DNA from 2 places in the Brevibacterium sp. HMSC22B09 genome. Region 2 is predicted to be linked to the other one. Evidence: predicted binding sites of a transcription regulator. Region 2 holds the regulator's gene; the other holds the start of a gene.
The links. Region 2 encodes HspR, which represses chaperone genes until heat shock. Its sites were predicted from a motif close to AAGTTGAGTCNNNNNGACTCAACTT; they were not measured.
Positions count from the first base shown of each region.

Region 1: the regulator HspR is predicted to act here: its motif matches at 13,362-13,386, upstream of clpB (ATP-dependent chaperone ClpB).

Region 1 covers NZ_KV786018.1:30,207-45,202, forward strand. The annotation lists gene HMPREF3087_RS06085 (ABC transporter permease) at 1-712, opposite strand, end outside; gene HMPREF3087_RS06090 (ABC transporter substrate-binding protein) at 721-2,301, opposite strand; gene HMPREF3087_RS06095 (thioesterase family protein) at 2,484-2,927, opposite strand; gene HMPREF3087_RS06100 (GNAT family N-acetyltransferase) at 2,995-3,582, opposite strand; gene HMPREF3087_RS06105 (DUF5926 family protein) at 3,690-4,574, shown strand; gene pheA (prephenate dehydratase) at 4,571-5,515, shown strand; gene HMPREF3087_RS06115 (methionine ABC transporter ATP-binding protein) at 5,621-6,622, shown strand; gene HMPREF3087_RS06120 (methionine ABC transporter permease) at 6,619-7,374, shown strand; gene HMPREF3087_RS06125 (MetQ/NlpA family ABC transporter substrate-binding protein) at 7,419-8,237, shown strand; gene HMPREF3087_RS06130 (serine hydrolase domain-containing protein) at 8,328-9,857, opposite strand; gene HMPREF3087_RS06135 (APC family permease) at 9,854-11,299, opposite strand; gene HMPREF3087_RS06140 (NAD-dependent epimerase/dehydratase family protein) at 11,512-12,432, opposite strand; gene HMPREF3087_RS06145 (enoyl-CoA hydratase) at 12,486-13,307, opposite strand; gene clpB (ATP-dependent chaperone ClpB) at 13,437-14,996, shown strand, end outside.
Region 2 covers NZ_KV786025.1:218,496-233,491, reverse strand. The annotation lists gene ilvA (threonine ammonia-lyase IlvA) at 1-242, shown strand, start outside; gene HMPREF3087_RS08910 (NAD(P)H-quinone oxidoreductase) at 417-1,565, shown strand; gene HMPREF3087_RS08905 (proteasome activator) at 1,558-2,088, shown strand; gene HMPREF3087_RS08900 (hypothetical protein) at 2,099-2,671, shown strand; gene HMPREF3087_RS08895 (HAD family hydrolase) at 2,668-3,549, shown strand; gene HMPREF3087_RS08890 (HAD family hydrolase) at 3,532-4,365, opposite strand; gene serS (serine--tRNA ligase) at 4,403-5,689, opposite strand; gene HMPREF3087_RS08880 (diacylglycerol/lipid kinase family protein) at 5,789-6,916, shown strand; gene HMPREF3087_RS08875 (MarR family winged helix-turn-helix transcriptional regulator) at 6,958-7,542, opposite strand; gene HMPREF3087_RS08870 (maleylpyruvate isomerase family mycothiol-dependent enzyme) at 7,720-8,511, shown strand; gene HMPREF3087_RS08865 (hypothetical protein) at 8,765-10,015, shown strand; gene HMPREF3087_RS08860 (heat shock protein transcriptional repressor HspR) at 10,144-10,599, opposite strand; gene HMPREF3087_RS08855 (DnaJ C-terminal domain-containing protein) at 10,599-11,603, opposite strand; gene HMPREF3087_RS08850 (nucleotide exchange factor GrpE) at 11,741-12,415, opposite strand; gene dnaK (molecular chaperone DnaK) at 12,415-14,265, opposite strand; gene HMPREF3087_RS08840 (hypothetical protein) at 14,664-14,996, shown strand, end outside.

The DNA of each region.
Region 1 (14,996 bases), on a different contig from region 2:
CGATGGCGTGGGGTACTGCGTGGCGCAGGATGACGGTGCGTTCGGGAACGCCCTTGAGCCTGGCCATTTCGACGTAGCCGGAGTCGAGCACCTCCGCCATCGTCGTTCGCATCATGCGGGCGATATACGGTGCGACGACCAGGGCCAGGGTGAGTGTGGGCAGGATCAGCTGCAGCGGCAGCTTCCAGACCGGTGTTCCCGGTGGAGACATCGTCACTGCCGGCAGAATGGGGAAGACTGTCGTTGCAAAAATGGTGATGAGGCCGACACCGACAACGAACTCCGGCATGGCCGCGAGGATCAGCGTGACCCACGTGATGGCCGAATCGCGGCGCTTGCCGCGGTGAATGGCCGACACAATGCCGAAGAACAGGCCGACCGGGACGGACACGACGGCTGCCAGCAGCATGAGGATGATCGAATTGCCGATGCGCGGAGCCAGCAGCTGTGAAACCGGACCGCCGGTGGCCGCTGACGTGCCGAAGTCTCCGGTGAAGAGGCCTCCCAGCCACAGGAAGTACCGGACGACGGCCGGCTTGTCGAGGTCCATCTGCTCGCGCAGCGCGGCGAGCCTTTCCGGTGTGGCCTGCTGGCCGAGGATGGCCCGGGCGGGGTCACCCGGCAGGAGCAGGGTGGCTGCGAAGATGATGACGGAGATCGCCAGCAGCACGAAAATGCTGATGAGCAGTCGTTTGAAGATGAGCTGTGCCATGGTGTCGCCTATGCCTGCGCAATCCACACGTCGCGGAACCGGAAGCCGGAAAGCGGGATGCCGGTGGCGTCTTCCTTCAGGCCGCCGACGTATTTCTGGTAGGCGTCGACCTGGTTGGCGAAGCCCCAGATGATGTATCCGCCTTCGTCGTACTGCTGCTTCTGGCCCTCCTGGATGATCTTCTTGCGCTTTTCGGGATCGGTTTCGGCTTGGATTCGCTTGACGATGTCGTTTGTCTTTTCGCTGGCCCAGTTGGTTTCGTTGAACGGGGAATTGTCCATGAGGCACTGATCCGCCTGCGGGGCGAAGTTGCGGGTGTACCAGAACGACTGCGCGAAATCCCACTTCAGGTAGTTGTCGCCGAAGAACGTGGTGGTGTCCACCCGGCGGATTTTGATGTTAATGCCGGCGTCGCGGGCCTGTTGGGCGAAGACCTGGGCGGCTTCGACAGTGCCGGACTGGATGGGCGCGGTGACCAGCTCAACCGTGAGGCCGTCGGGATGCCCGGCCTCAGCTAGCAGCTTCTTGGCCTTCTCGACGTCGCGGCGCCGCTGAGGGAACTGCTTGGGGTAGTCGGGGTCGTAGACGCCGAACATGTCGTTGCCCACCTGGCCGTAGCCGGAGAGCACCTGGTTGACCATCTGCTCGCGGTCAATAGCCAAGCGGAAGGCTTGGCGAACGCGCTTGTCGTCAAACGGCGCCTTGTCCACCCGCATGGTGAAGGGAAGCCACATGCCGGTCTCGGAGTTGAGGATCTTCATGCGCTCGTCAGCTTCGATGACCTCGACCAGCGACACGGGAATCTGTGCCACACAGTCCACCTGGTTGGACAGCAGGGCGTTGATGACGGCGTCAGTGTCGTTGAAGTTCAGCAGTTCGATTTCGTCCAGGTGGGGTGTTCCGTCCCAGTAGTGCGGATTCCGCTCCAGCACGGTCGACAGTGCCGGTTCGAAGGACTTGAGCATGAACGGACCCGTGCCGACGGGCTTCTTCGGGTCGTAGTCGGCCGGGACGATCGATGTGGCGTAGTGCGACATGGGGTCGTCGAAGACGCTGTTGGGTGCGCTGAAGCGGAACTCGACTTCGTATTTGCCCTTGGCGTGCATTGTGTCGAGCGTTGAGAGCACGGCCGCGTTCGTCTTCGGGTCGTCGGGGTCGCGAATGCGGTCATAGGAGGCGATGACGTCTTCGGCAGTCATTTCGCGACCGTCGGAGAACTTCACGCCCTCGCGCAGCTTGGCCGTCCACACGGTTGCGTCTTCGTTGGGCTCTACCGATGTGGCCAGGCGGTATTCGACTTCGTAGTCGTGGCCGCGGGCGATGAGGCCCTCGTACATATTCTGCTGGCGGCAGATGTCGGTGGTGTTGACAGAGATGTGTGCATCCACGGTGTCGGCTGATGTTCCTCCCGTCAGCCCCACCCGCAGTCTGCCGCCCTTAACGGGTTTCGACAGATCGAACTCAGGAGTCGTATTCACGCCGCAGGCACTGAGCATGCCGGCCGCACCGACGGCTGTTGCTGTTCCGAGTAGGCGGCGACGGCTGATACGACGGCCAAAGAGCTCTGTGCCGTTTTTGGTCGCCATCATTCGCCTGCTTTCACATTATCTGAGTTACCTTGGCGAAAATCACGGTAACACGATAGGCGGCTTCGCGGGTGAGGCTTCCGGCCATTCGGAAGTCACTGCACGAAAAGCGCCCGCCGGCCGTTTCCGTCCGACGGGCGCTGCTTTCAGGCGCGATGTGCGTATCAAAGATCAGCGCTGGAGCCTCACATCGAGATTGAACGGCCCAGCCAGGCGGGCGATTCTTCGATCAGCGGCTGCAGGCGCTCGAGCACCTCGTCGGGGAAGTCGGCAGCGCGTCCGGCCTTCTGGTCGACGTGCAGGCACATGACTTCCTCTGTGAACAGGAGGTCATCGCCGTGGAACATTTCGTAGGCGATGTGCAGCTTCTTGCCGGCGGCGCCGACCACGCGCGGACGTACCTCGACTTCCGCGCCCAAGCCGATTTCCCGCAGATACCGCAGGTGGGTCTCAACCGTGTAGAGCGAACATCCGGTGCTCTTGCGGTACTCCTCATCCAACCCGATGTCGATCATGAGCTGATCCGTGGCAAAACCGCAGATGAGCACGTAGTAGGCCTCTGACAGGTGCCCGTTGTAGTCGATCCATTCCTGCTTGATCTCAGTGCGGTACGGGGTGATCGCGGTCATGCGTCCTCCTGGGTGCAGGTCGGGTGGGTCTGCTGGAAATCACGAGGTGCCAGCTGCCCGGGTCTGCTCAGGCTACTTCACGGAAGGTCAGGCAGGGTTCGTCGGCGACCTTCGGCAGGAGGGTTTCCATCATGTCGGTCACGGACTGCGGGGTTTCCGTACCGTGCTCCCACACCTGGAAACCGGCGCGGTGGAAGAACGTGGCGCGCTCCTGCGGGATCTGCGTGATCAGACGGCAGCGGGTGGGCAGGCCCGCCTGTTTGAGGATCTGCGGGGCCATGCCCAGAAGAACGGTGCCCAGGCCTTTGCCCCGGAAGTCCGGATCGGTTGCCAGGCCGCGGATGAAAAGCGCTGTGGGGCTCTGCTCCTGCTGGTTGCCGGAGCTGAAGTCAACCGCTGTGACAACGAGGGCGGCGACGATTTCGCCTTCTTCGTTGAGCGCTACAAGACCGGCGTCCTGGTCTCCCACGTGAAACGGAACGAGCGTCTTCGAGTCCGGGTCGGGCGTTGGTGCAAGACCCGTGATGAGTGCTTCGACGTCATCGCTGAGTTCGGGTGTGAGCAGCTCGAAGGTGAAGCTGGCCGCCATGAGCGCCTCCGCATAGCGGCGGTGTCGCGCGGCGACCTTATCTGCCTGCAGTCCGGGGTACAGCATGCTTCGAGATTACGGCGTGAGCCGCGTGCACTGAGGCGGGGCCTGCCCCTCAGGTTCTGAGCGCCCAGTGGTATAAGCAGCGCCAGTGCACACGTAGACTGTGCGGCATGGGAAAGAAGTCCAGGAAGTCATCAAAAGACGTCATTGCCAAGCGCCTCGCAAAAGCCCAGGCCGCAGCCTTTGTGCCCCGCCCCTACGAGGGTCTGCCGTTTGAGGTCGACATCGTCAGCCTCAAGGAGCTCGTGCCGGCGGCAACCGCCACGGCCAAGCTGAAAGACGAATTCGGCGGCGACGAAGTCGTCATCGCCTCACTCCTTCCTTCCGCCTGGCAGGCGCACAAGCGCCACGACGGTGTCATCTTCGGCGGCCTCCAGGTGGCAGTGTCCAGCCCCGACCCCTCACGTGACCTTGCAGCGGCACTGCTGGAAGTCAAAGACATGGAACCCGGCAGCTTCGTTGCTGCGACCAGCAGTCCCGGCCAGGGTCCGCGCCTGCAGGACATTCTCGACCTTGACGCTCCGTTCAAGGTTCGCGTCCACGAAACCTTCGACTACTGGCTTCCGCAGGACGGTTCGCTTGACGGTGACGAAGACACCCAGGCGGCCATCGAACAGGCCAACAACCTCATCAGCCCCACTGACAAGCTCGTCGAAGCTGAGGGCGCCTACTGGACCGAAATGGGTGACGGCCGCTACGTCCGCTGGGCGATCGGCGAAAACGAAGACACCGTCATGGACGCCCTGGCTCGCCTGCACGCGGACGGCAAGAACACCCTCGGCGGCATCGGCCGCTACCTGGGCACCTTCCGCACCCAGGGCATCGTCATCCCGGTGTGGGAAGTCGGCGCCGATGTTACCGCCGACGACGTCGACGCTGTCCTCGGCGAATTCGCCGAAATCCTGGCCCAGGCGCTGAAGAACACGGAACCGCTCAGCGCTGATGAGCGCCGTGCACGTGCCGGAGTCGTGTCGCGACAGCTGACCATCCGATGACAGACACCCTGCGCTTCGGGTTCCTGGGCCCAGCGGCAACCTTCACGGAAGCCGCGCTCCTGCGCCTGATCGCCGATCGCGGTTTTGCCGACGCGCAGCGCATCCCCGCACACAGTGTGGACGAAGCGCTCGCGGCGGTGGCCGCCGGCGACCTTTCGGGGGCAGTTGTGCCCATGGAGAACTCGGTCGAAGGCGGGGTGCCCGCAACGCTTGATGCGCTCACCCGGCACGGGGAGCTGCAGATTGTTGCCGAAACCCTCATCGACGTCCGCTTTGTGCTCGCGGCGCGCCCCGGAACGCAGCTGAGCGACATCACTGCCTTCGGCACGCACCCCCACGCGGAAGCACAGACACGCGGCTGGGTGGCTGGGCACCTGCCCGGTGCAACCTACGTGCCGGCTTCGAGCACCGCTGCCGCCGCACAGACCGCCGCCGAAGACGGCAGTGACTATCAGGCGGCCGTATGCCCGGCTCTTGCCGCCCAGCGGTACGGGCTTGAGGTCCTCGCCGATGACATCGGCGATCGCCATGACACCGTCACTCGTTTCGTTCTGGTGCGCAAACCCGCCGCAATGCCTCCTGCCACGGGGGCAGACAAGACCACGATCGTCGCAGCACTGGCATCAGACCGTGCGGGGTCGCTGCTTGAACTGCTCGAACAGTTCTCTACTCGCGGAGTCAACCTCGCCCGCATTGAATCGCGGCCGACCGGCGACGGGCTGGGCCTGTACCAGTTCTCGCTCGACCTCGTGGGGCACGTGGCTGAACCGCGGATTTCGGAGGCGCTCGCCGGTGTGCACAGGCTTGCCAGGCGTGTGCAGTTCCTTGGGTCCTATCCAGCGGCGGAGTCCTCGGTCGAGCCGGTGGATCCGCGAATGACCGCAGACTGCTTCGAGGCGGCTGACGCGTGGGTTGAAGGAATCCGCTCCTACCTCAGCTGAGCAGGCCAAACACGCGCGTGTAATCTCCGCCACAGCGCTGTCTTAAACCGTCACATGATTTCATGAGGCCTCATCCGGTGGCCCACAATCGTCGCCGGAGGTTTCATGATCACAATCGACGGTGTCAGTCGCACCTATGGCAGCGGGGAATCCGCGGTTCACGCGCTGCGCGATGTTTCCCTGCACGTTGAGCAGGGCAGCATTTTCGGTGTTGTCGGCCAGTCCGGCGCTGGTAAGTCCACTCTTCTGCGCTGCGTCAATGCGCTTGAACGTCCTGACAGCGGGACCGTGACAGTCGGGGATCACCCCATCAGCTCCCTGCGCGGGCGCAGGCTTTCGGAAGCACGCCACGACATCGGGATGGTCTTCCAGCACTTCAACCTCGTGGGCAACCGCACCGTGGCCGACAACGTCGACTTCGCGCTCGAAGCCGTCGGTCAGCCGCGCGCCAAGCGTCGCCAGCGCGTTGGTGAGGTCCTTGAGCTCGTGGGCCTGTCTCACCGCGCAGACCACTACCCACGCCAGCTGTCCGGCGGACAGCGCCAGCGCGTCGGCATCGCCCGGGCGCTGGCAGCTCAGCCCAAGGTGCTGCTCAGCGACGAGGCCACCAGCGCGCTCGACCCTGAAACCACCCGGTCGATTCTCGACCTCATCAAAAAGCTCAGCGTCGAACTCGACCTGACCGTCCTCCTCATCACCCACCAGATGGACGTGGTCAAGCGCATCTGCGATTCTGCTGCGCTCATGGAAGACGGTGCTGTGCAGGAAACCGGAACTCTGCCGGAGCTCATCAGCTCGCCCGGCAGCCGGATCGCAGACGAACTGTTCCCCGTTGGTGCCTACGCGCCGGTCCCGGGACACGAAATCGTCGACGTAACCTACTTCGGAAGCGAAGCCACCGACGGCGCGGTCGTCAAACTCGCTCGTGAACTCGACATCGACGTATCGATCCTCGGCGCTGCGCTGGAAACCGTTGACGGCAAGCAGGTGGGCCGCACCCGCCTGGCGGTGCCCGGTGATGTTCGGCAGGCCCAGGCGGTCGTCGAGAACTTCCGTTCGCGCGGACTCGTGGCCTGGCGTGCGCAGGAACAGGGAGGTGCGGCATGACCGACATCAACAACCCCGACTTCTGGCCTCAGCTGTTCAGCGTTCTGTGGAAGGGCACCCAGGAAACCCTGTTCATGGGGTCGGTGGCAATGTTCTTCACCCTCCTGGTGGGGCTGCCGTTGGGCATTGTGCTCGTCGCAACCGAAAAGGACGGCTTCCTCGCTGCACCGTTCGGCCAGCGCTGGCTGGGCGCAATCATCAACTGGGTGCTCGGATTCGTCGTCAACGTCGGCCGCTCCGTGCCGTTCATCGTGCTCATGATCGCGCTCATTCCCACAACGCGCTTCGTCATGCAGGTGTTGACCGGCCGGGCGACGTTCATCGGCACGGAAGCTGCAACGGTTCCGCTGACGCTGGTGGCCATCCCGTTCTTCGCCCGCATGGTCGAAATCGCGGTGCGCGAAGTCGATCCCGGCCTGTTGGAAGCTGCTGAATCCCTCGGCGCGTCCCGGTGGCTGACGATTCGCCGCGTCATCATGCCCGAAGCGACACCGTCGATCATTCTGGGCACAGCGACGACCCTGACCTCGATCATCAACTTCTCGGCGATGGTCGGCACCGTGGGCGGCGGTGGTTTGGGCCAGGTTGCGATCACGTACGGACACCAGATGTACTCGCCGATTCACATGGTCGCAGTCATCATCATCCTGTTCGTCCTGGTGCAGATTATCCAGACGGCCCTGAGCTTCATCGCCAAGCGGTACGGGCGGGCCAAGCCCCGCCACCGCGGCTTCTTCAGCCGTCAGATCTGACGGCGTGCAGACAAACACACAGAAAAACCCACCTAAGGAGAAACATGAAGGTATCGGCTCGCCGCGGCATCATCGCCGCAGTCGCTGCTCTCAGCCTCACACTGTCCGCCTGCGGCGGCGGTGCACAGAAGTCAGAAGACGCATCGCTGGACACCCCGCTGAAGGTCGGCGCTCTGGCCGTCCCGGCCGGTGAAATGCTCACCCACGTGGCTGACGAACTCGCCGAAAAGGAAGGCATCAACGTCGAGTTCGTTGAGTTCAACGACTACAACACCCCCAACCCGGCGCTGTCGGACGGTTCGATTGATGCGAACCTGTTCCAGCACCAGGACTTCCTCGACACCTACAACGAGGAAGCCGGCGGTGACCTCGAATCGGTTGGCGAAATCTACCTGCCGGCGGCTGCCTTCCACTCGAAGAAGTACAAGTCGCTCGACGAACTCCCTGATGGTGCTGTCGTGTCGATCCCGAACGACCCGACGAACGAAGGCCGCGCCCTTGAACTGCTGCAGGAAGCCGGCGCGATCAAGATTGAGGACGGAGCAACCAAGCCCGACGGCATCACCGAGAACAAGAAGAACTTCAAGTTCCAGGAAGTCGACAACGCGAGCCTTCCGCGCACGCTTGTAGACGATGACGCCGCCTTTGTCACCTCGTCCTACGCCATCCCGGCGAAGCTGACGAAGGACACCATCATCGCGACCGAGGAAGAGGGTTCGAAGTACTACAACGTGCTTGCCACTCGTCCCGAGCTCAAGGATGACGAGCGCATTCAGAAGCTCCACAAGATCCTGACCTCGCAGGACATGGCTGACTTCATCAACGAAAAGTGGGACGGCCTCATCCTGCCGAACGTTCAGTAAGACACTCGCTGTCAGAAGCGACGGAAAGGGGCCGCGGGAGTTTTCCCGCGGCCCCTTTCTGTGTGCTCCCTCCGGTCTGAAGCCGGTCTGTCAGTGCAGCTTGATGCTCAGCCCCTGGATCTGCTCGTAGGGGTTGAGCGTCATCGTCACGGTGCGGCTTCCGAGCGTTCCGGTCACGGTCCACTTCGCCGACGAGGCGCCTGTGAAGTGAGGCTCGTTGGGCTCCTTTTCGACTTCTCCCGTGTGCTCGCGGGCGGCAGCCCACGCGGCCAGGCGCTCCTGGCGCGGCTGGTCGAGGTCGACATTCATGGAGAAAACCCCGTCAGCCGCACTGTCGTCGCCGGTGCGGATCATGTTCTCAGCAATGCGGACCAGCTCCAGAGCGCGATCGCTGGGGCCGAATGCGCTGACAGAGCGAACGGGGAAAACCATCCCTGCTCCCGGCCTCGTGGGGGTCGCGGTTGGTGCCTCTGCGCGCGGCCACACGGGGCTGGAGGGGCCCTCGTGGCGCTGAACTGCGAGCCCGGCTTCGAGAGCCTTGGCTGTGACGGCTTCCGTAGGGTAGCCGGTCAGCGCGGTGAACAGGATGACTCCCGTGCGGGTGGCCGCGTGCCACCGCATGTGCAGACCGAAACCGGGGTAGCCGCCGGAATGCCCGGCGAAGCTGCCGAACCGGGTGTCGAAATAGCAGCGCAGGCCCAGTCCGTAGCCGCCGCTGACCGCGAAGAGCTCAGGGCCACCGTGGGCGGCGTCAGATGTCCCGTGCGTGATTTCCATGGCCCGCACCGGCTGCTGCTGGTCGGCCAGCACTCGCCGCCACAGGCGCACCCGCCGGGGAGTGTCTTCGCCCGTGGCTGCCGCTATTGCACGGAAAGCCGAATCGTCGCCACCAGGGCTGACAGCGTCGATCTGCGCCTGCACCCACACGGCGAGGTCGCCCACGGTCGAAGCGAGTCCGCCGATGGCCGAAAACGCGCCGGGCAGAGAAATGTCCTGCGGTTCGAGCTCGCCATCGCGGTTGCGCCGGTATCCCGTGACCAGCCGATCCGCATCGAGTTTGCGAACATCGAAACCTGAGGACGTCATGCCCAGGGGAGTGAGGAAGACCTCGTCGATGAGCTGTGCGAACGGCTTCTGCGCGGCGCGCTCGATGATGAGTCCGGCGACCGCATAGCCCAGGTTGGCATAGCGGTAGGCCGTGCCCGCCGGGAAGTCGCGGATGACTGGTTCCCCGAGCAGCCGCAGGAAATCCTCTTGAGACATCGATTCCTGGCGGTCTGCCCAGGGATCGTCCGTCGGCAGACCCGATGACATGCGCAGCAGATCGTCAATGACGACGTCCTCAGCCCACCCCGCCTCGGCGAGTTCAGGCACCCAGTCGAGAACAGGATCGTCCATCCTCACCGGCTTTCCCGGAATGAGACCCCTGACCAAACCGGTCAGGGCAGCCGCCGTGAACGACTTCGTGATCGAGGCGACCCGGAAGATCCGGTCCCGGCCCTCCACCTCGTGAAGCTGACCGTCTGAAATGATCCCGAACGCCGTTTCCGGCACCCGGGTGGTCTCCTGGCGGATGGTGTCGACAATGGCTTCGCGTGCGGTCTGCGACAGCACTTTCACAGCTCCTTCTTCGCGGTTTCGGTCGATGCGTCGTCAATGTGGAGGTTGGCATAGGAATCACCGAGGATTTCGTGCAGGCCTTCGTCGTAGCCGATCGTGCGACGGTTGGCGGCAAAGACGTACATGACAATGCCCAGGAGCATCCACGCGCCCAGAATGATGTACTCCGCCGGCCACACCAGCGACGACGATGTTCCGGGAACCAGCGCCCACACGATGACGCCGATAGCGCCCAGACCACCGAGCGCGGGCAGGAACGACAGCTTGGAACGGCGAACCGCATTCGGGTACTTGCGCGGCAGCAGGTACTTGGCGATCACCACCATGAACCACACAACACCCAGGTACACGCCGCCAGTGTCGAGGAACCACACGACGGCGCCCGGACCAAGCCAGCCCAGAGCCAGAGTGACAACGGTCGTCACGATGAGAGCGCGGCCGGGAGTCTGCCGCTTGGGGTTGATGACGGCGAGGCTCGGCGGGAGCAGCTGGCCGCGGGCCATGGCCACGATGATGCGCGAACTGGCTACGAACAGGCCGAGGAAGCTGGTGAGCAGGCCCAGGAACGCGATTGCGTAGGCACCGGTGCCCAGAACGGGGAAGCCGGCCTCAGTGAACGCCGACACGGTGCCCAGGTCCATCTTCGCGACGTCCTGCCACGGCATAACCCACGCGGTTGCGGCAAGAACCGCGGTGTAGAACAGGCCCGCGGTGATGACGGTGAGGACCACCGCACGGCCCACCCGCTTGGGTGAGATCTTTGCGTCTTCGGCAAGGACGGCAACAAGGCCGAAGCCCGCCAGGAAGGTCATACCCGGAATGATGAAGCGCAGAGTGTCAGAAACCGGGGCAGCACCTTCGGCGTAGGCAGGGAAGAAGTTCGACGGCGAGCCGCTGGCGAAGCCCACAACGATCAGTGCTGCGCCGATCAGCACAATCGCTGCGAACATGAACATCTGCACGCGCCCGCCGATCTCAACGCCGAACCAGTTGAGCGCAAACATGAGAAGGGTGAGGATGACGCCGACCGCCAGAACCGGCAGGTACACGGTTTCGCCGTTGATGGTGTAAAGCGGCATCGTCTTCATTGCCGGCACGAAGTTGCTCAGCAGGAAACCGAAGGCGGTGACGTAGAACGCCAGGGACGACACGTAGGCACCCAACAGCATCCAGCCGGTGAAGAAGGCCGGCCCGCGGCCCATCGTGGTGTAGGAGAAGACGACCTCACCGCCGGCGCGGGGGAATGCGGATGTCAGCTCTGAATATGCCAGAGCAACAAAGGAGGCCAGCAGAACGCCGAGCAGCAGGCCGAAGACCATACCGCCGGCGCCGTAGGCGTCCATGAGTTTCGAGTTGGTGTAGATCCAGCTTGTTCCGATGACGCCGGCTACGCCGAACGCCAGAAGCTGGAAAAGACCGAGCGACTTTTTGAGTTCAGCCACGATGTCCTTCCGGGGAAGAGCGCCGGGCTCTTACGGCCGCAGCGCCAGACGATTGGTTCGCCTCATGATACGACGTGCGGTGTGACCTGCATCAATGTGCCCCGGGTGGGGGTTTGAAGCACCGGGCACGAGGTGGCAGGGCACGAGGTGCCTGCCCGGGTTTGTTCTGAGGGCTGGGCTGGTGCGGTGGGTGGGCTGTGGCTGGGTGCGATTCAGCTGTCCCTGCGGGCAAGCCCCTGAACCGGCTCAACTCCCAGGAGTCTGCGCAGCCTCCCCAGGTTCAGCGAGCGGGACTGGGAGATCTTGCGCACGGCAAAGCGGTCGAGTCCGTCTTTTGGCTTGCGGCCGGTCTTTTCGCGCATCCACGCGGTTGTCAGGGCGAGGTCGGCGGCGCGCTCGTCAAAGCGGAACGGCACGAGCCCCGCGCGTGCCATGAACGTGTTGATGGCGTCACGCAGAACATAGGGTTCGGGGTCGGCCACATTGATCGGGCCGTAGGCCTCGGGGTGCTTGAGACCTGCGAGCACGGCGGCGGCCACATTGTCTGAACTGGCCAGCGCTGTTTTCTGGCGGCCGCCTCCCGGAAGTTCGACGAGTCCCTTCTTGCTGGCAAGCGACTGAATGAAGGGGAAATTGCGCCTGTCGCCGGGTCCGTAGACGGGGGCGGGGCGCAGAATGAGGGCGTCCGGGCGCAGGCGGGTGACGACGTTTTCGGCTTCGACCTTGGAGCGTTCGTACTCGGTGGTGAAGCAGTCGAGTTCCGCGGGGCCGCGCTCTTCGTACAGGTCCTTGTAGCCGCGGCGGGGATCGTAGACATCGGCGCATGACAGGTAGATGAAACGCGCCTTGGGGAAGGCATCGAGAACATTGCGGGTCCCCGTGACATTGGCGCCGTGGGCATCGTCCCTCGACAGGTGGGCGCCGCTCACTCCGGCAGCGTGGACGACAGCGGTGAAGTCACGCCCGGCGAAACGGTTATCAGCGGGCACGCGGATGTCCCATTCGACGTGCTCGACGGAATCATCGAGCGGTGCAGACGTCCCAGCGCTCACCGTGGTGTAGCCGGCTTCGCGCAGTGCGGAGATGACGGCGCGCCCAATGCATCCGGAAGCGCCGGTGACAAGAACGGTCATACGCGTAGGTTAACGCGCTTAGACCGCTTTGGCCGGGAAGCCGCGAGTGTCGCCTAGTTGCGGTCGATGTTCTTGCTGACGAGCCCCTCGGCCTCGGAATGGTCGTGGCTCCATTCGGGGGACCGCTTTTCGAGAAAAGCGGTGATGCCCTCCTGGGCGTCATTGAGGACGGCGTTGTCCGCCATAACCCGGCCCATGCGCGAATAGGCCTCGGTTGCGCTCAGTGAGATCTGCTCGTAGAAGGCGCGCTTGCCGATCGAGACCGTGGTCGATGAGGACTGGGCGACCGCGCGGGCCACCTCGAGTGTGCGCTCGCGCAGGGCGTAGGCCGGTGCGGTGTGCGAAACAAGGCCGCGCTGGAATGCCTCTTCTGCTTTGATCGGCTCGCCGGTCAGGAGCATTCGCATGGCCGTCTTGCGGTTGACCGCGCGTGACAGCGCCACCATCGGGGTCGAACAGAACAGGCCGATGGTCACACCGGGTGTGGCGAAGGAGGCGCTTTCGGAAGCCACCGCGAGGTCGCACGTGGCCACCAGCTGACAGCCCGCAGCGGTGGCCAGGCCCTGCACTTCGGCGATGACAGGCTGGGGAATCGACTGGATGATGCGCATGAGCAGGGTGCAGGTGTCGAAGATGTTCTGCTGTGTTGCGTGGTCGCTGCCCTGGACTTCGCGCAGATCGTGCCCGGCGGAGAACACCTTGCCAGTGGATGCCAGCACAACGGCGCGTACGTCGGTGTCCTTGCCGACCGTGCGGAAGGCGTCGATGAGTTCGTGCATCATCTTCCGCGACATGGAGTTGCGGTTTCCGGGGCTGTTGAGGGTTACGAAGGCAACGGGGCCGTCGTATTCGAGCGTGACCAGTTCTTCAGACATGTGTTCAGTCTGCCAAAGTCCGTGCCGGTGCGGAAAGAATATGTCAGAAATTATGAGTTGAGTGGAATAGACTCAACCTTATTGAAGTTACCTGTATGAACGTAGTTTTGCACGAAGGGAGGTGTCCCCATGGACACCAAATTCACGTCACGGTCGCAGGTGGCTCTTTCCACCGCGATCAAGGACGCCGCGGAGCGCGGAAACTCGCAGGTTGAGCCTGCACACCTCCTCGCTGCTCTGCTCGAGGGTGACGACAGCATTGCCGGTGCCCTCATCACTCACCTGGGTGGACGCCCCCAGGAGATTCGCAGCCGTGCCCAGGCCATCGTCGCCGGTCTGCCGTCTGCCAGCGGATCCTCCGTCAGCCAGCCGCAGCTTTCGCGCGCCGGCCTGTCGGTCATCAGCAGTGCTGAAAAGGAAATGCAGGCACTCGGTGACCAGTACGTGTCGACCGAACACCTCCTTCTGGGTATTGCAGCTGATTCCGGTGAAGCCGGTCGGCTGCTCAGTGCCGAAGGCATTTCCCGCGATGCGCTGCTGGCCGCTCTTCCGGAGGTTCGCGGTGGTCGCAAGGTCACCAGCGAAAACCCGGAAGACACCTTCCAGGCGCTGGAAAAGTACGGTCTTGATCTGACCCAGCAGGCCCGCGACGGCAAACTCGACCCCGTCATCGGCCGTGACTCTGAGATCCGTCGGGTCATCCAGGTGCTGTCGCGCCGCACCAAGAACAACCCGGTGCTCATCGGTGAAGCCGGTGTGGGCAAGACGGCTGTCGTCGAAGGCCTTGCGCAGCGCATGGTCGCAGGCGACGTCCCCGAAAGCCTGCGCGGCAAGCAGCTGGTCAGCCTCGACCTGTCGGCCATGGTCGCCGGTGCCAAGTACCGCGGCGAGTTCGAAGAGCGCATGAAGGCCGTTCTTGAGGAGATCAAGAACTCCGAAGGCCAGATTGTGACCTTCATCGACGAAATCCACACGCTCGTCGGCGCAGGTGCCACGGGGGACTCCGCAATGGATGCGGGCAATATGCTCAAGCCCATGCTGGCCCGCGGCGAACTGCGGCTGGTGGGTGCGACGACGCTCGATGAGTACCGCGAGAACATCGAAACGGACCCTGCCTTGGAGCGCAGGTTCCAGCAGGTGTTCGTCGGTGAGCCCAGCGTTGAGGACTCGATTGCGATTCTGCGCGGTCTGAAGGAACGCTACGAAGCTCACCACAAGGTGACGATCGCAGACTCGGCTCTCGTGGCCGCCGCCTCGCTGTCGAACCGCTACATCACCGACAGGCAGCTGCCGGACAAGGCGATTGACCTCGTTGACGAGGCCGCCAGCCGCCTGCGCATGGAAATCGATTCGGCACCCGTCGAGATCGACCAGCTGCAGCGCGATGTCGACCGCCTCAAAATGGAGGAAATGGCCCTGTCGGCCGAAACCGACGAAGCCTCGAAGGAGCGCCTGGCCGCTCTGCGTGAAGACCTTGCAGACAAGCAGGAAACCCTGTCCGGTCTGACCGCTGCGTGGGAATCACAGCGTGCGGGTCTGAACCGCCTGGGCGAACTGCGGCAGAAACTCGACGATCTGCGCAGCCAGGCTGAGATCGCGCGCCGCGACACGGACCTCGAAACGGCTTCGCGCCTGCTGTACGGCGAAATCCCGCAGGTCGAAAAGGAGATCGCAGCGGCAGAAGAAGCC
Region 2 (14,996 bases):
TGAACTTCCCGCAGGAGCCGGGGGCTCTTCGCCGGTTCCTCGACGAGGTGCTGGGCCCGGATGACGATGTCGCCCTGTTTGAGTACATGAAGCGCTCCGGGCGCGAAACCGGTCCCGCTTTTGTCGGCATCACGCTGGGCAATGCGGCTGATCTGCCCGGTCTGCTGCAGCGGATGGACGAATCGCCTCTCGAAATCGAAAAGGTCGGCGAGGACTCGCCTCTGTTCCACATGTTCGTCTGAGTTCGGCGAAGCCCCGGTCTGGTCTGCGGCCGGGCCGGGGCTTGCTGTGTTTCCGGTTTGCTGGCCGCCCCACGCGGACGAGGTGCCGGGCACTGTTCCGCCGAGGTGCCGGACTCGGCACCTCCGGGGTGCCGGACTCAAGCTTGTGTCAGTGCCGACAGATAGGCTTGCCACATGGCTGAAGTGACGACGATGCGCGCGGTGACAATCCCAGAGCCCGGTGGGCGCGATGCCCTGCGGGTAGAGGCCGTCGACGTTCCGGAATGTCCGCCCGGGCACGCTCTTGTGCGAGTGGCCGCGGCCGGGGTCAATCGGGCCGACATCGTGCAGCGCGAAGGAAACTACCGTCCTCCCGCGGGTGCCACGCAGATCCCCGGCCTGGAAGTCGCCGGCACCGTTGTCTCCGTCAACCAGGCAGAAAGTGCTGAGCCCGCGGCTGCCGGTGCCGCGGCAGATGGCGCGGCACACAGCGCGGCGGGAGTGCAGGCAGGCGATCGCGTGGCGGCTCTGCTCACCGGCGGAGGCTACGCCGAATACGTACCCGTTCCCGTCGGCCAGCTGATGCCCATCCCCACTGTCACTGACCCGCACAGCGGTGCCGAGCGTCCCATGACGTTCGCTGAAGCAGCAGCGCTGCCGGAAGTCATGGCCACCGTGTACTCCAACCTGTTCACCACAGCGCGCCTGCAGCCTGGCGAATGGGTGCTTATCCACGGCGGTGGTTCCGGTATTGGCACCGCGGCCATCCAAATGGCCAAAGCCCACGGAGCAAAAACAGCCGTCACGGTCGGCAGCCAGCGCAAAGCCGAGTTCTGCCGCGAACTGGGCGCAGATGCCGTCATCAACTACCGCGAAGAAGACTTCGTTGACCGCATCAAGCAGATTACGGGGGATGCCCAGCAGCCCGACTCCCCCAATTTCTTCGGACTCCCGCGGGATGCGGACCGCAGGCCTGGCGCTGACGTCATCCTCGACATCATGGGTGCGGCCTACCTCGAAAAGAACACGGAAGCACTCACGCGCGACGGCCGGCTGGTGGTCATCAGCCTGCAGGGCGGTGCGAAGGCCGAACTCAACTTAGGCCGGCTCATGGTGCGCAGGCAGACGGTCATCGCCACGACCCTGCGCGCCCGTTCGGAAGAACAGAAAGCGGCCGTCGTTGCGGGCCTTCTGCAGGACTTCTGGCCGCACGTGGCAAGCGGCCGCATCGCCCCGGTGGTGTACCGGGAACTTCCCATTGACGACGTCGCCGAAGCCCACCGTCTGTTGGAAGACGGCGAAGCCATCGGCAAGGTAATCCTCAAGGTAGGTGCACATGACTGACGCGAACAGCACAGCTGAAACCCCCATCGAATCCGAAGAAGAACAGCAGCCGACTGCTGATGCAGATACGGATTCCATCACTGAAAGCGGCGGAGAAAACAGCGCGGAAGGTGATGAGGAAAGCCCGGATGTCACCGACCCGTCCCGGGTTCTGCGCATCGGCAACACGCTGAACCGGCTGTTGGAAGACCTGCGCGGCACTGACGATCTCGATGCCGCCGGCCGCAAGAGGCTCAGCCGCATCCACAAGGGCGTACGCGAAGACCTCGCAGAGGTTCTCAGCGACGAACTGCTCGAAGAATACGATCGCGGGGCTGCCGCTCTACCGGTTACACCGTCGCGCGGCGAACTGCTCATCACCATTTCGCACGCTTCGGGGTGGATTGACGGTCTGGTGCAGAGCATCCAAACCGCCATCATGGCCCGCCAGGCCATGAGCGGCGAGGGGCAGCAGCCCGCACCCGCGGCTCAGGCTGTCAGGAAGCCCGGACACACACCGGCGGGGCCGGGCAACTACCTGTAATAGGACAGCAGTGGGACTGTTTTCTTGGCTGCGGTCACGCCCGTCAGACGGTGGCGACCAGCGAGACGATTCACTGGATGCCCGCCTGGGAACAGGCCTGTGGCGTCAGCACCGCGACCGTTTCGGCCGCGCGGTCGACAGGCTGTACGCAACCGCCGTGCAGGCCCAGAAGGAATCCCCCGGCGTCCCGGCGGTCACGGCGGTGGTCGAACTGACCCACCGACTGTCTGAACTCGACCAGCGTGCCGCCCACATTGCCGAATACGCCCACAGCAGGTGGCCGCTGGAAGGGCTTGTTTTTCCAGCCGACGTCCGCCAGCAGGGGGGTGACCTTCCCGAACTGCTCAGCCGCGCAGCAGGGAAAGTATCCGAAGCAGCGCAGGCGGCGGCTCATGTACGCGTCGCTGTACGGCAAGCAGATAACGCTGGCCAGAGTGGGCCACAAGCACCAGATCCCGCAGCCGGACCAGCGGATGCCGCTGCCGCATCGGCTGCTCGGTTCGTCGATGACGCCGAAGCTCTGATCGCCGAAGCCCAGACACGCACAGGGGTACGGGGCACCGCGGGAAGGGAAACACCATGAGCATGCACCTGCCAGACGAACGCGCTTTGGCCGGTATCCGTCTGATCGCCACGGATGTCGACGGCACTCTGCTGGAAACCGGTACGCCCATCACCACCCGCGTCCTTGAGGCCATCGATGCGGTTCGCGAAACAGGCGCACACGTTGTTCCCGTCACCGGCAGACCCCTGCGCTGGATGGACCCGGTAGCGGCGCAGCTGCCGCAGCTTCAGTGGGCCATCTGCGCCAACGGATCTGCTGTACTCGACATGCAGAGTGGACAGCTGGCGGCTGCCTACGGCATTGATCCCGGCCAGTTGGTTGATTTCCGCGAACGCCTGCACTCTGTTCTTCCGCAGGCAGTGCTGGCCTATGAAACTCCGGACGGGTCCTTCACGTCGCCGGGCTTCGTCCATGATTCAGCAACCGAACTGTCCGAATCAGCTGCTGTGCGGGCTCGCCTAGAGGCTCCCGAAATCGCCTATGGCGAAGAAAGCACGCTCGGCAAGGTGCTCAAAGTTCTTGTGCGGATTCCCGGTTCCTATGATTCCGAGGCTCTTCTGAACGCTGTCAGCCCGCTGACCAGCGGGGCTTTCCACCCCACGCATTCGAATCCGTCATCGGGTCTGATTGAACTGGCGGCCCCCGGCATCACAAAAGCGCACACTCTCGAAGTCTTTGCCGCTGATCGTGGAATCGGCTCCCCTGAAGTCGCGGCGTTCGGTGACATGCCCAATGACATTGAAATGCTCACGTGGGCCGGTGCGGGCTTTGCAATAGCCGACGGCCACCAGCAGGCACTGCAGGCCGCAGCATTCCGCGCCCCGTCGCTGGCTGACGGCGGCATCGCCCCTGTTCTCGAGGCGATTGCCCGCGCCCGCTCAGCGGAACTCGGCTGAGATTTCGTCCTTCGTCAGGTCGAAGAAGTTCACCAGCTGTTCGGCCAGACCGTCTTCTTCAACCGCGGCGGCGATGATGTCGGCGTAGGCGCCCAGCTTCTCTTTCGACTGGCCCATGACAATCGCGGTGTCGACCCACTGAAGCATTTCGACGTCGTTTGAACCGTCGCCGGCACCGATCGTGTGCTTCTGTTCAACACCGAGGTTCACTCCCACGCGCTGAATGGCGCTGGCTTTGGAAACCCCGTCGGGCTGAATGTCCAACCAGTTCGACCAGCCGACCGAATAGGTGACCCCGTGCAGGCCGATGTTCTGGACCGACTTTTCGAATTCGGCGTTGTCGATCGTCATTTCGCGCATGACGATTCGCGTAGCCGTTTTTGTTTTGAGGTCCTCGAAGCTTGTCACCCGCAGGTCGTTGCCTACTGCAAGGTCGCCGTCGGGGAACTGCCCGGAGGACCAGCGCACCAAGTCAGTGTCTTCGACCATGTAGAGGGCCTCGGGCAGGACCGAGGACATCCGCTCAAGCGCCGGGCCGGGGTCGAAGCATTCGACGTGGTAGACGTCCCATCCCCGGTCGGATTCAGCATCGAGTTCCACAATGACCGCCCCGTTTGAGGCGACCACGTAGCCGTGGGTGAGGCCCAGCCGGTTGGCGACATCGAGCGCCCCGTCGACGGTGCGGCCGGTGGCGATGACCACGTGGTGACCGCGCCTGGCCACCGCACGGATGACTGCTCGGGTGTAATCCGACAGTCGGTTCTCGTAGTCGACTACTGTTCCATCGAGGTCAAGGGCGACGATGTACTCGGTCACGATCTCTCCTGTGAGTCATCCGGCTGTGGTCGTTGTGTCAGTGCCGTGGTCCTTCCGGCCCCCACGCCTTGATGCCGCCCAGGTAGGGCTGCAGTGCGACGGGAACGTTGACCGACCCGTCTGCCTGCTGGTGGTTTTCCAGAATCGCCACGATCCAGCGGGTGTTCGCCACGGTTCCGTTGAGGGTGGCGACCGCTTCGGTCTTGCCGTCTTCACCGCGCGTGCGGATATTGAGGCGGCGGGACTGGAATGTGGTGCAGTTCGAGGTGGAGGTCAGTTCGCGGTAGGTGTTCTGGGTGGGCACCCAGGCTTCCGTGTCGTATTTGCGCGCGGCGGAGTCGCCGAGGTCACCTGCGGCAATGTCGATCACGCGGTAGGGCAGTTCGCAGTACCCGAGCATCTTCTCCTGCAGGTCGAGCATGCGCTGGTGTTCTGCTTCGGCATCTTCCACGTGGGTGAAGGCGAACATTTCGACCTTCTGGAACTGGTGAACTCGGATGATTCCGCGGGTGTCCTTGCCGTAGGAGCCGGCTTCACGTCGGTAGCAGCTGGAAATGCCGCCCATGCGGATGGGACCGTCGGACAGGTCGATGATTTCGTCTTTGTAATAGCCGGCCAGGGCTACTTCCGAGGTGCCGACCAGGTAGAGGTCGTCACGTTCCAGGAAGTAGATTTCGTCAGCGTGCTCGCCCATGAATCCGGTGCCGGACATGATTTCGGGCTTGACGAGCGTGGGCGTGACAACGGGGGTGAAGCCGGCCTCGATGGCGGTGTCCATCGCCAGGTTGAGCAGCGCCATTTCAAGGCGTGCACCGAAGCCGGTCAGATAGTGGAAGCGGGATCCGGACACCTTGGCACCGCGGCCGGTGTCGATTGCGGACAGCCCTTCGCCGATCTCCAGGTGATCTTTCGGTTCGAAGCCTTCGGCGGCGAAATCACGAGGCGTTCCTTCACGGCGGATCTCGACGGAGTCTTCTTCCCCGCCGGAGGGCACACCGTCGATGATGAGGTTCGGAACCTTCTGCACCGCGGCGGTGAAGGCCTGCTCGGCTTCCGAAGCGTCGGCTTCGAGCGACTTGACGCGTTCGGCCAGCTGTTTGGCTTCGGCTACGAGCGCCTGCTTGGCTTCGGGGTCCTTTTCCTGCGAAACCTTCTTCCCGAAGGCCTTCTGCTGGGCGCGAGCCTCTTCGAAAGCGGTCAGACTCTGCCGGCGGGCAGAATCGGCGGACAGGACGTCGTCAATCAGTTCGACGCTGCCGCCGCGGGCCCGCTGCGAGGCCTTGAATACGTCCGGGTTGTTCCTCAGCTGCACAAGATCAATCACGCCCCTAAGCTTAGCCGGCCCTGTCGAACGTGCAGGTGACGGGAGTGAGAACGTCCCGATCCGCACGAACCTCACAGCCTGCGCCGCTAGACTCGCATCATGTACTTCAGCACGCAGACCGTTCTGACCATCCTGCTGATACTCGTCGTAGCTCTTGTTGCCTACGCGATCGGTCACAGCGTCGGAGCACTGCGCACACGCCGAAGCATTGACAGTCAAAGTTCCTCGGAACTCGCCAAGGTGACGAGCGAGCGCGAGTCCAGCGGCACCTCGTCAGACAAACAGCCCAGGTTTGCCGTGGTCTACAACCCCACAAAGCCAGAGGCCCAGGAGATCATCGCCGCAGCCCAGACCGAGGCACGCAATTCGCGGTGGGCTCAGCCGCTCATCATTCCCTCGGACGAAGAGGACGGCGGGGTCGCGGCTGCCCAGAAGGCTGTCGATGAGGGGGTTGACCTCATCATCGCCGCCGGCGGGGACGGCACCGTGCGCGCTGTTGCGCACGTTATTGCCGACACCGATGTGGCGCTGGGCTTGGTGCCGATCGGCACAGGGAACCTGCTGGCCAGGAACACCGGCCTGTTCTTTGAAAACCCGGAGTGGTCGATCAAGATCGCAATGTACGGACACGACAGGCACATTGACGTCATCCGCACGCGCACCAGCCCGCAGGCCGAACCTGATACATCCGTTGTCATGACCGGCATGGGCTATGACGCAGCGGTCATGGAGACAGTGTCGCCGGAACTCAAAGAGCGGATCGGCTGGTTGGCCTATGTTGAGGCCGGCAGCCGCCAGCTGACTGGAAACCGCACCAAAGTCAAGATGAAGTTCGACGACAAACCGGTGCAGTCGTACTCCATCCGCTCGGTGCTGGGCGCCAATGCCGGTCGCGTGCAGGCGGGCCTTGAGCTGCTGCCCGGGTCGCGACCGGATGACGGGCTGATCAATGTTCTGGTGACCACACCGAAGAACATTGCACAGTGGGCGAGTGTTCTGCTGGCAGTGGTTGGCCGTCGAAAGCGGGGGATTGCCACCGAGATCGTCACTTGTTCATCTGTGACCATCGAAGCTGAAGAAGAGCTCGCTTTGCAGCTCGACGGTGACTTTGCGGGCATGAGCGACTACTTCGAGATGAGGGTAGTTCACGCGGCTTTGACGCTGCGCACGCCCACACCGAATCAGCGTCGCCAAATGCGCTCAGCACAGTGGAACCTGCCGGGGTAGTCGCAGGTTGACCGGGCTGACCGGTTCAGGAAGTGCGCGGATCAGGGCATACGAAGAGTCAGAAGCGAAGCTGCGACCATGCTGAGGTTGTCGAGCTCTTCGTCCGAAAAGACCTTGCCGAAGATTTCTTGGATCTGGAATTCGTGCAGCTCGTTTGCCGCAGTCATCTCTTCGGTCCCCTCAGCGGTGATCCGCACGTACTGTGACCGAGCGTCACCAGTCTGCGTTTCCCGCGTGACGAAGCCGCACTGCACAAGCTTGTTGACCCGGTAGGTCATGCGGGGCGGCGAAAAGCCGACAGCACCGGCAAGGTCCGACATCCGCATCTGCTGATCCGGGGCGTCGTGGAGCGCAACCAGAATATAGAGGTCAACCAGATCTACTCGCGTGTTCTGCTTGAGGCTGGCGTCGCAGCCCTCAACCACCCTCGACTTGAACAGGTGCCACAGCCTCCATGCCTGCATGGGCTTGCTGCCGGAGAACATGTTGCGCCACTTGTCAACAGCGCGGATATCCCCGATACGCGATGCGATGTCATAGGGCGTGGGGCCGCCCTGACCGGCTTCCGTGTCAGCCGTATGGTCCTCCTGCACGACCATCCTCTCCGCGTCTACGCGATGTTTCATCGACCTGCCGAATTTCGCTGGTCGAATAAGCCCGAATTCTACACTGCAACCTTAAGTCAAGGTAAATTCAACTTCTTGTTCCCTTGCCATCGAGACAGGCAATAATCATTTGAAGTATCCCATACCCACGACGTCTGCACCTGCCCCGAGCAAGTGCACAACGGTATGGTCGTGAATATGGCTGACAACACCCCGAGCACGACAGACGATCTCCAGCTGAGGATGCTCGCCGAAGGGTTCTACCTGCAGGCACTGGATCAGGTGACACACACCGGAATGGGCGGCCCGTCACGACTGCCCGGATGGACCCGCAAGCATGTCGCGATGCACGTCATCGCCAATGCGGATGCATTTATGCGCTTAATCGAATGGGCACGCACTGGGAATGAGAACCCCATGTACCCGTCGCGGGCAGCACGGGACGCCGAAATCGAACAGCTGGTGGCATCAACTCCCGATGGGGATGTCAGCACAATGGCCCACGAAGCTTCCGAGGAACTCACACAAGCACTCAACACGATGAACGACGACGCCTGGTCGGTGCTCGTACGCACGGGGCAGGGCGAAGAAACCGCAGCATCGTTTATTCCGTGGGCGCGCGCACGAGAATGCTTTGTCCACGCGCTGGACCTCAACATCGGATACACGGCACTCGACTTCCCAACAGCCGCCGCCGACCGTATTTTTGCTGAACTCCTTGGCTACTGGAAGAAGACAGAGACCCGCGCGAACTTCCTCTTCCACGTGACCGACCGGGAAGACCTCACCGAGTGGCGCATCGACATTCCCGGAACCGAGAAGAACGAAACTGACTACAGTCAGCCGGTTGAAGTAACCGGCGAATTCAATGAGCTGCTGCAGTACGCGATCGGCCGCGGATGGCCGGCATCAGGCAGGCAGGACGATGCGAAGGGCGGCGCCGGTGCGGCCACGCCGGAAGATCTGCCCACTCCCCCACCCTGGGTGTGACCGAGCAGCGCAGCGCAGACCGCCTTTTGCCTCATTTAAATAACAATTACTCAGATTTTCCGGGATTCCGGACATTCTGAAAATGAACTCTGCGTAAACACACCGCCCTCACCAGGCACTTTTTCGGCTTTCGAAGTTACTTTTACGTACTCCCTCAGAGTGCTTGCGGGCGCAATTCAGCGATCTTTAGGCTCATGTGGACCTTTTGATCGGCACCTGTTGCCGTGAGCACCGTATGACTCGAAGGATCGCAGTGAAGAAGAACATCCTCGCTCCAGCCGTGGCTCTGTCGCTTGGACTGACCGGCTCGCTCGGAGCAATTGCAGCACCCGCATTCGCAGACGAAACCGCGAAGGACACACCGACATCCAAGCCCCAGCAGGAAGAGCAGCCCACTGACGACGGCTCCGCACCTCCCGCACCCGGCGAAGACAATGAGAATGAATCCGAAGTCGGCGGAGACGACGGCGCTGGCGACAGCGAAACCGGCGGCAACGACGGCGCTGGCGAATCGGACCCTGGCACCGGTGAAGAAAGCGGTGGCGAGGAAAGCACCGAAGAAGATGCCAGCGAAACCGATGAAGGCGAAGACAACGCCCCGGACGTCGGCTCGGCCGAAATCAGCACTGACAAGATCACCCTAAGCGAATTTCGCGAAAAAGGCATCGACGTCCGGTACAAGGACGGCGAGCCCGGCCACACGGTCGACTTTTGGCTGCGCAGGAGCGGCAGCCAGGCCGTCAGCTACTCCAAGCAAGTAGAAGTCAAAGAGAGCCGCGAGGCCGGAGCCACCCTCAAGCCGAAAGTTGATGACGAACACCCCGAACGCTCCCTCGGCGAATACGAAGTCGACGTGTTCCTGGCCTTCGAGACCCATACCGTTAAAGTTGACACCCTCAAGTTCTCGGTCGTTGCCGATGAAGACGACAGCGACGACGAAGCTCCGGCTAAGGACCCGGCTCTGAACCTGTCGGACAAGAAGGTCACCGCCGCTGACTTCGTCAACAAGAAGAAGGGCGTCGTTGCGACCGTCTCCGGCCTCGAGCCCGGCACCAAGGTGAAGTTCACCGTCACCGGTGTTTCCGGCAACGCCAAGAACGTGAAGGCGTACGAAACCACCGCAACTGCCGATAAGGACGGCAACGCCGTCTTCTCCGCAGCCGGTGTCGACAAGTCCAACCCGTCGGCATACCTCGGCAAGTACAAGGTGACCGCTGAATTCGACGACCAGAAGCTCGAAGACTCCTTCGAAGTCGTCTCCGGCAAGAGCAGCGACGCGGGCGAATCCAGCGACGACCAGACCGGAAGCGATGAACAGGCCGGCAGCGGCGGCGGATCCGTCTCCGGTGGTGCCTCGGACAACGTGAGCGGATCGACCACGTCCGGTTCGTCCGACTACCTGCCGCGCACCGGTCAGGGCCTCGGGGGCCTGGCAGCAGGTGTCGCACTGCTCACCGTCGGCGGCGCAACCGTTCTGCTCACCCGCCGCACCCGCAAGGCCTGAGCAGAACACAGTCCAGAACTGACGCTCTGAACTGACACTAGAAGGGGCGGCCCACACAGGGCCGCCCCTCCTTGTTGCTTGAAAGCCGCGCCGCTCAGGGCCTTACTGCAAAACGGCCGGCGGAGCCGCTACCGGGTACGACGCGACGAAGTGCCCGGCATCAGAACACCGGCAATGCGCCTGGCCGGACGCGCCCTGCGGCCTGCCCCCTGCGAATCCTCAAACAAGGACACAACATCACCAGATGACGCCGCTGCGAAAATCCTGCCGGCAGTCTCCAGCCGCCTGCGCATCGCGTCCATTTCGGCGCGCATAGCTTCCTGTTCGCGGCGCATAGCCTCGATTTCTTCGCGCATCCGCAGGATCCGCTTAATGCCCTCGAGGTTGATGCCGTCATCCTGGCTCAACCGCTGCACCAGCTGAAGCTTCTCAATGTCGTCAGCCGAATAGCGGCGACCGCGCCCAGCAGACCGCTGAGGTGTCACCAGCCCCAGACGGTCATACTGCCGCAGTGTCTGCGGATGCATGCCGGCCAGTTCAGCGGCAACAGAAATCATGTAGACAGGACGGTCTGCGGGAATCATCACGCTTCACCTGCCCTCCTCTGCAGCCCTTCACGCGGATCTTCGCCCGCGGTAGCAGCGGCAAAGTCCTCTACGGCCTTCTTCGCGTCGGCATTCAGGTTGCGCGGCACCGTCACTTCGACGGTCACCAGCAGGTCGCCCTTGCCGGACTTCGCATCAATGCCCCGCCCACGCAGACGCAGTGTGCGACCCGACGGCGTGCCCGCAGGAATCTTCATGGTGACCGGCTGCCCGCCCAAAGTGGGTACCGAAACCTGAGTTCCAAGAGCCGCCTCCGGGAACGTCACCGGCAGCGTCATGCGCAGATTGTTGCCATCACGCGTGAAAACGCTGTGCGGTGCAACCTCGACCGTGAGAATCACATCGCCAGCCTGACCGCCGTTGGGGCTGGGCTTGCCCTTGCCGCGAACACGTACCTCCTGTCCGTCCTTCACACCTGCGGGAGTGCGGACAGTCAGCGGTTTGCCACCGGGCATCTTGAGCTTCACGGTGGCGCCTTCAACGGCTTCCGTAAAGCTCAGACGAGCCTTCGAGCGGATATCCCCGCCCTTCTGCGGAGCCTGCTGGTAGCCGCCGAAACCGCCACCGCCAAAGCCGCCGCCGAACAGGTCAGAAAGATCCGGACCCCCGCCGGGGTAACCACCGGCATATCCACCGGCACGAGTCCGACCCCCTCCACCGGTGTTGAACAGGCCGGAGAAGATGTCCTCAAAGCCACCGGCACCAGCACCGCCGGCACCCGCCTGGAACCTGGCGCCGCCGCCCATGGCGCGCACCTGGTCATACTGTTTGCGGGTCTCTGGATCGCCGATCACCGAATTGGCAGCCGAGATCTCTTTGAACTTCTCTTCTGCTTCCGCGTTTCCCGGATTGGCGTCCGGGTGGTACTTGCGGGCAAGTTTGCGGTAGGCCTTCTTGATTTCAGCATCGGAGGCATCCTTGGAGACTCCGAGCGTCTTGTAGTAGTCCTTCTCGAACCACTCATTCTGCGGTCCCGAGTTCATCCGGCCCCTCCTTTCAATGCCGAAATGTTCTGTTCTTAGGTTCTTCTAGCGGCCGAGGCGGAGCCCCACCTTCCCCGTGGGGCACCTGGGTGCCCCTGCGGGTGGTCGGAAGCTCCGCCTCGGCAGCTGTGAGCGTGTCAGGCTTCGGGGAGGTGAACCCCTACCCGAGCCGCCCGAATGACACGTTCGCCGATTTTGTAGCCGGGCTGCATGACCATGAACACCGTGGGCTCTTCAACATCAGCCGAAGGCTGCTGCATAAGAGCGTCGTGGATGTTCGGGTCAAAGACTTCGCCGACTTCGCCGTACTGCACGACGTCAAGCTTGCCGAGAGCTTCCAGGAGCCTGTCGACGTGCTTTTCGTACGGACCGGTGACGTCGCCGGCTTCGCGGGCCAGCTTCACTTCGTCAAGCACCGGCATGAGGGCTTCGACCGCGCCCTGCAGGCCTGCTGCGCGAGCGACTTCCTGGTCGCGTTCCGAACGGCGGCGGTAGGCCGCGTATTCGGCGTTGAGCCGCTGCAGGTCGTCAAGGTAGCGCTTGGCTTCGTCCGATTCCGGCTGCGGTTCGGCGTCTTCAATGCCCGAAGTGTCGTCGGGAATCTCGACACCGAGGTTCGAGGCGTCCGCTTCAGCCTGCTGCTCTGCACCCTGCTGGCCTTCCGGCTGCTGTTCGGACTCCGGGCCGTCGGCCCCGTCCCCGGCCTGACCCGCGGGGCGGGCCTGACCGGTTTCGGGATCAATCCGACGGTTGTCCTTGAACGAGAAGCCCTGGTCGCCGGCGTCGCGGCCGTCTGGGTTCTCGGTGGTCATTACTTCTCCTCGTCTTCGTCGACGACTTCGGCGTCAACGACATCGTCGTCAGCAGAACCTGCGTCAGCCTGTGCGCCTTCCGCGCCGGCTTCAGCCTGAGCTGCCGAGTAGATGGCCTCGCCCAGCTTGGTCTGCGACTGCTGGAGCTTGTCGTAGGCCTGCTTGACGGCGTCGTCATCGTCACCCTTGAGGGCTTCCTTCAGAGCGTCGACATCTGCCTGGACTTCGTTCTTGACGTCTTCGGGCAGCTTGTCGTCGTTGTCCTTGATGAGCTTGTCCGTCTGGTAGGCGACAGTCTCCGCGTTGTTGCGGGTGTCAGCAGCTTCGCGGCGCTTCTTGTCTTCTTCAGCGTGCTCTTCTGCTTCGCGCACCATGCGGTCGATGTCTTCCTGCGGAATAGCCGAACCGCCGGTGATCGTCATGGACTGCTCCTGGCCAGTGCCCTTGTCGGTGGCCGACACGTGCACAATGCCGTTGGCGTCGATGTCGAAGGACACTTCGATCTGCGGAACACCGCGCGGAGCGGGTGCAATGCCGGTCAGTTCGAAGGTGCCCAGCGGCTTGTTGTCGCGCGTGAATTCGCGCTCGCCCTGGAAGACCTGAATCGACACGGACGGCTGGTTGTCTTCGGCCGTCGTGAAGGTTTCGGACTTCTTGGTGGGGATCGGCGAGTTGCGCTCGATGAGCTTGGTCATCACGCCGCCCTTGGTTTCGAGACCCAGCGACAGCGGGGTGACGTCAATGAGCAGCACGTCCTTGCGGTCACCGCGCAGCACACCAGCCTGGACGGCAGCGCCGACTGCGACGACTTCGTCCGGGTTGACACCCTTGTTGGGCTCCTTGCCGTTGGTGAGCTTCTTGACGGTTTCGGTCACGGCGGGCATACGGGTGGAGCCGCCGACGAGGACCACGTGGTCGATGTCGGACAGGCTCACGCCAGCATCTGCGATGACCTGCTCGAAGGGCTTCTTGGTGCGGGCCAGGAGGTCCTCGGTGAGCTCTTCGAACTTGGCACGGCTGATGGACTCATCCAGGTGGATGGGGCCGGATTCGCTCATCGACAGGTACTGCAGCGAAATGTTGGTGCTGCTTGCGCTGGACAGTTCCTTCTTGGCCTGCTCGGCAGCTTCCTTGAGGCGCTGCATGGCGGTGGGGTCCTTGGTGAGGTCCACGCCGTAGCCGCTCTTGACCTGGCCGACCAGGTAGTCGACAAGACGCTGGTCCCAGTCGTCACCGCCGAGTTCGTTGTCACCCGAGGTGGCGCGCACCTGAATCGTCGAGAAGTCGTCGTCATCCTTGCCGACTTCCAGGAGCGAAACGTCGAAGGTTCCGCCGCCGAGGTCGAACACGAGGATGAGTTCGTCTTCCTTACCGCGCTCCAGACCGTAGGCCAGAGCTGCTGCGGTGGGTTCGTTGATAATGCGCAGGACGTTCATACCGGCAATCTGACCGGCGTCCTTGGTTGCCTGACGCTGAGCGTCGTTGAAGTATGCGGGGACGGTGATGACGGCGTCGGTCACGGTATCCTGCAGGTACTCTTCAGCGTCGTGCTTGAGCTTCTGCAGAATGCGAGCCGAGATTTCCGGTGCCGAAAGGTCCTTGTCGCCGAGCTTGGTGGTCCAGTCGGAGCCCATGTGGCGCTTCACCGAGGAAACGGTGTTCTCAACGTTGGTGACAGCCTGACGCTTGGCGATTTCACCCACAAGGGAATCGCCGTTCTTGTTCACTGCGACAACCGACGGAGTGGTGCGGCCGCCCTCAGCGTTTGCGATGACCTTCGGTTCGCCGCCTTCGAGAACCGCGACGACCGAGTTGGTGGTTCCAAGGTCAATACCTACTGCACGAGCCATGTTCGTGTCTCCTTTCAAAAGAGCCTTCGCACTCTGAGTGCATCTGACTCAAGTCTGCTACTGGATGCTTGGGTCGTCAACCTCATTGAGCCTGAGACCTTCATCAAACTTGCGTTCACTAGGCTCAACCCTAAAGGGCCTGACCTTATTCCCCGGCGGAAGAAAAAACGGGAAGAAGTTTTGTGACAGCCGAAGTTGATCTTGAGAAAAATTTTCAGGACCGATAAATCCCCTGGTCAGGAGGCCAGTCCGCGCCTCTAAAACAACTCGATTCCGAAATCTTGGACGAAAGGCACTGTTGTGACCACCGAGTCAACCGGCCAGTAAGTTACTTTTGAGTTGTCAACTCGGTGACGCACGTCACCAAACAAGAATGACAACCACGAGAGGACCACCCGATGAAGCTGACACAGTCACTCCTGCGCTCCGCCGCCGGCGGTCTGACAGCACTCGCAGCGACCGCGGCCATGGTTGCAGCCGCCTCCCCCGCCTCCGCGGCAACAAACACCCACGAGTACCCGGAAACCCCGGCCCTCAACCCGAACCTGCCGATCGTCAAGACGACCCACAAGTCCGACCACATCAAGGCAAACGTCCTCAACCCTCACCCCGTGTGCAACGCGCTGGAAGACAAGCGCACCACCGTCTACAAAGTCACCGACAAGTTCCTGCCCGTCGGCACCATCTCCACCACCAACAACACCGACAAGGCGATCCCGCTGACCCAGAAC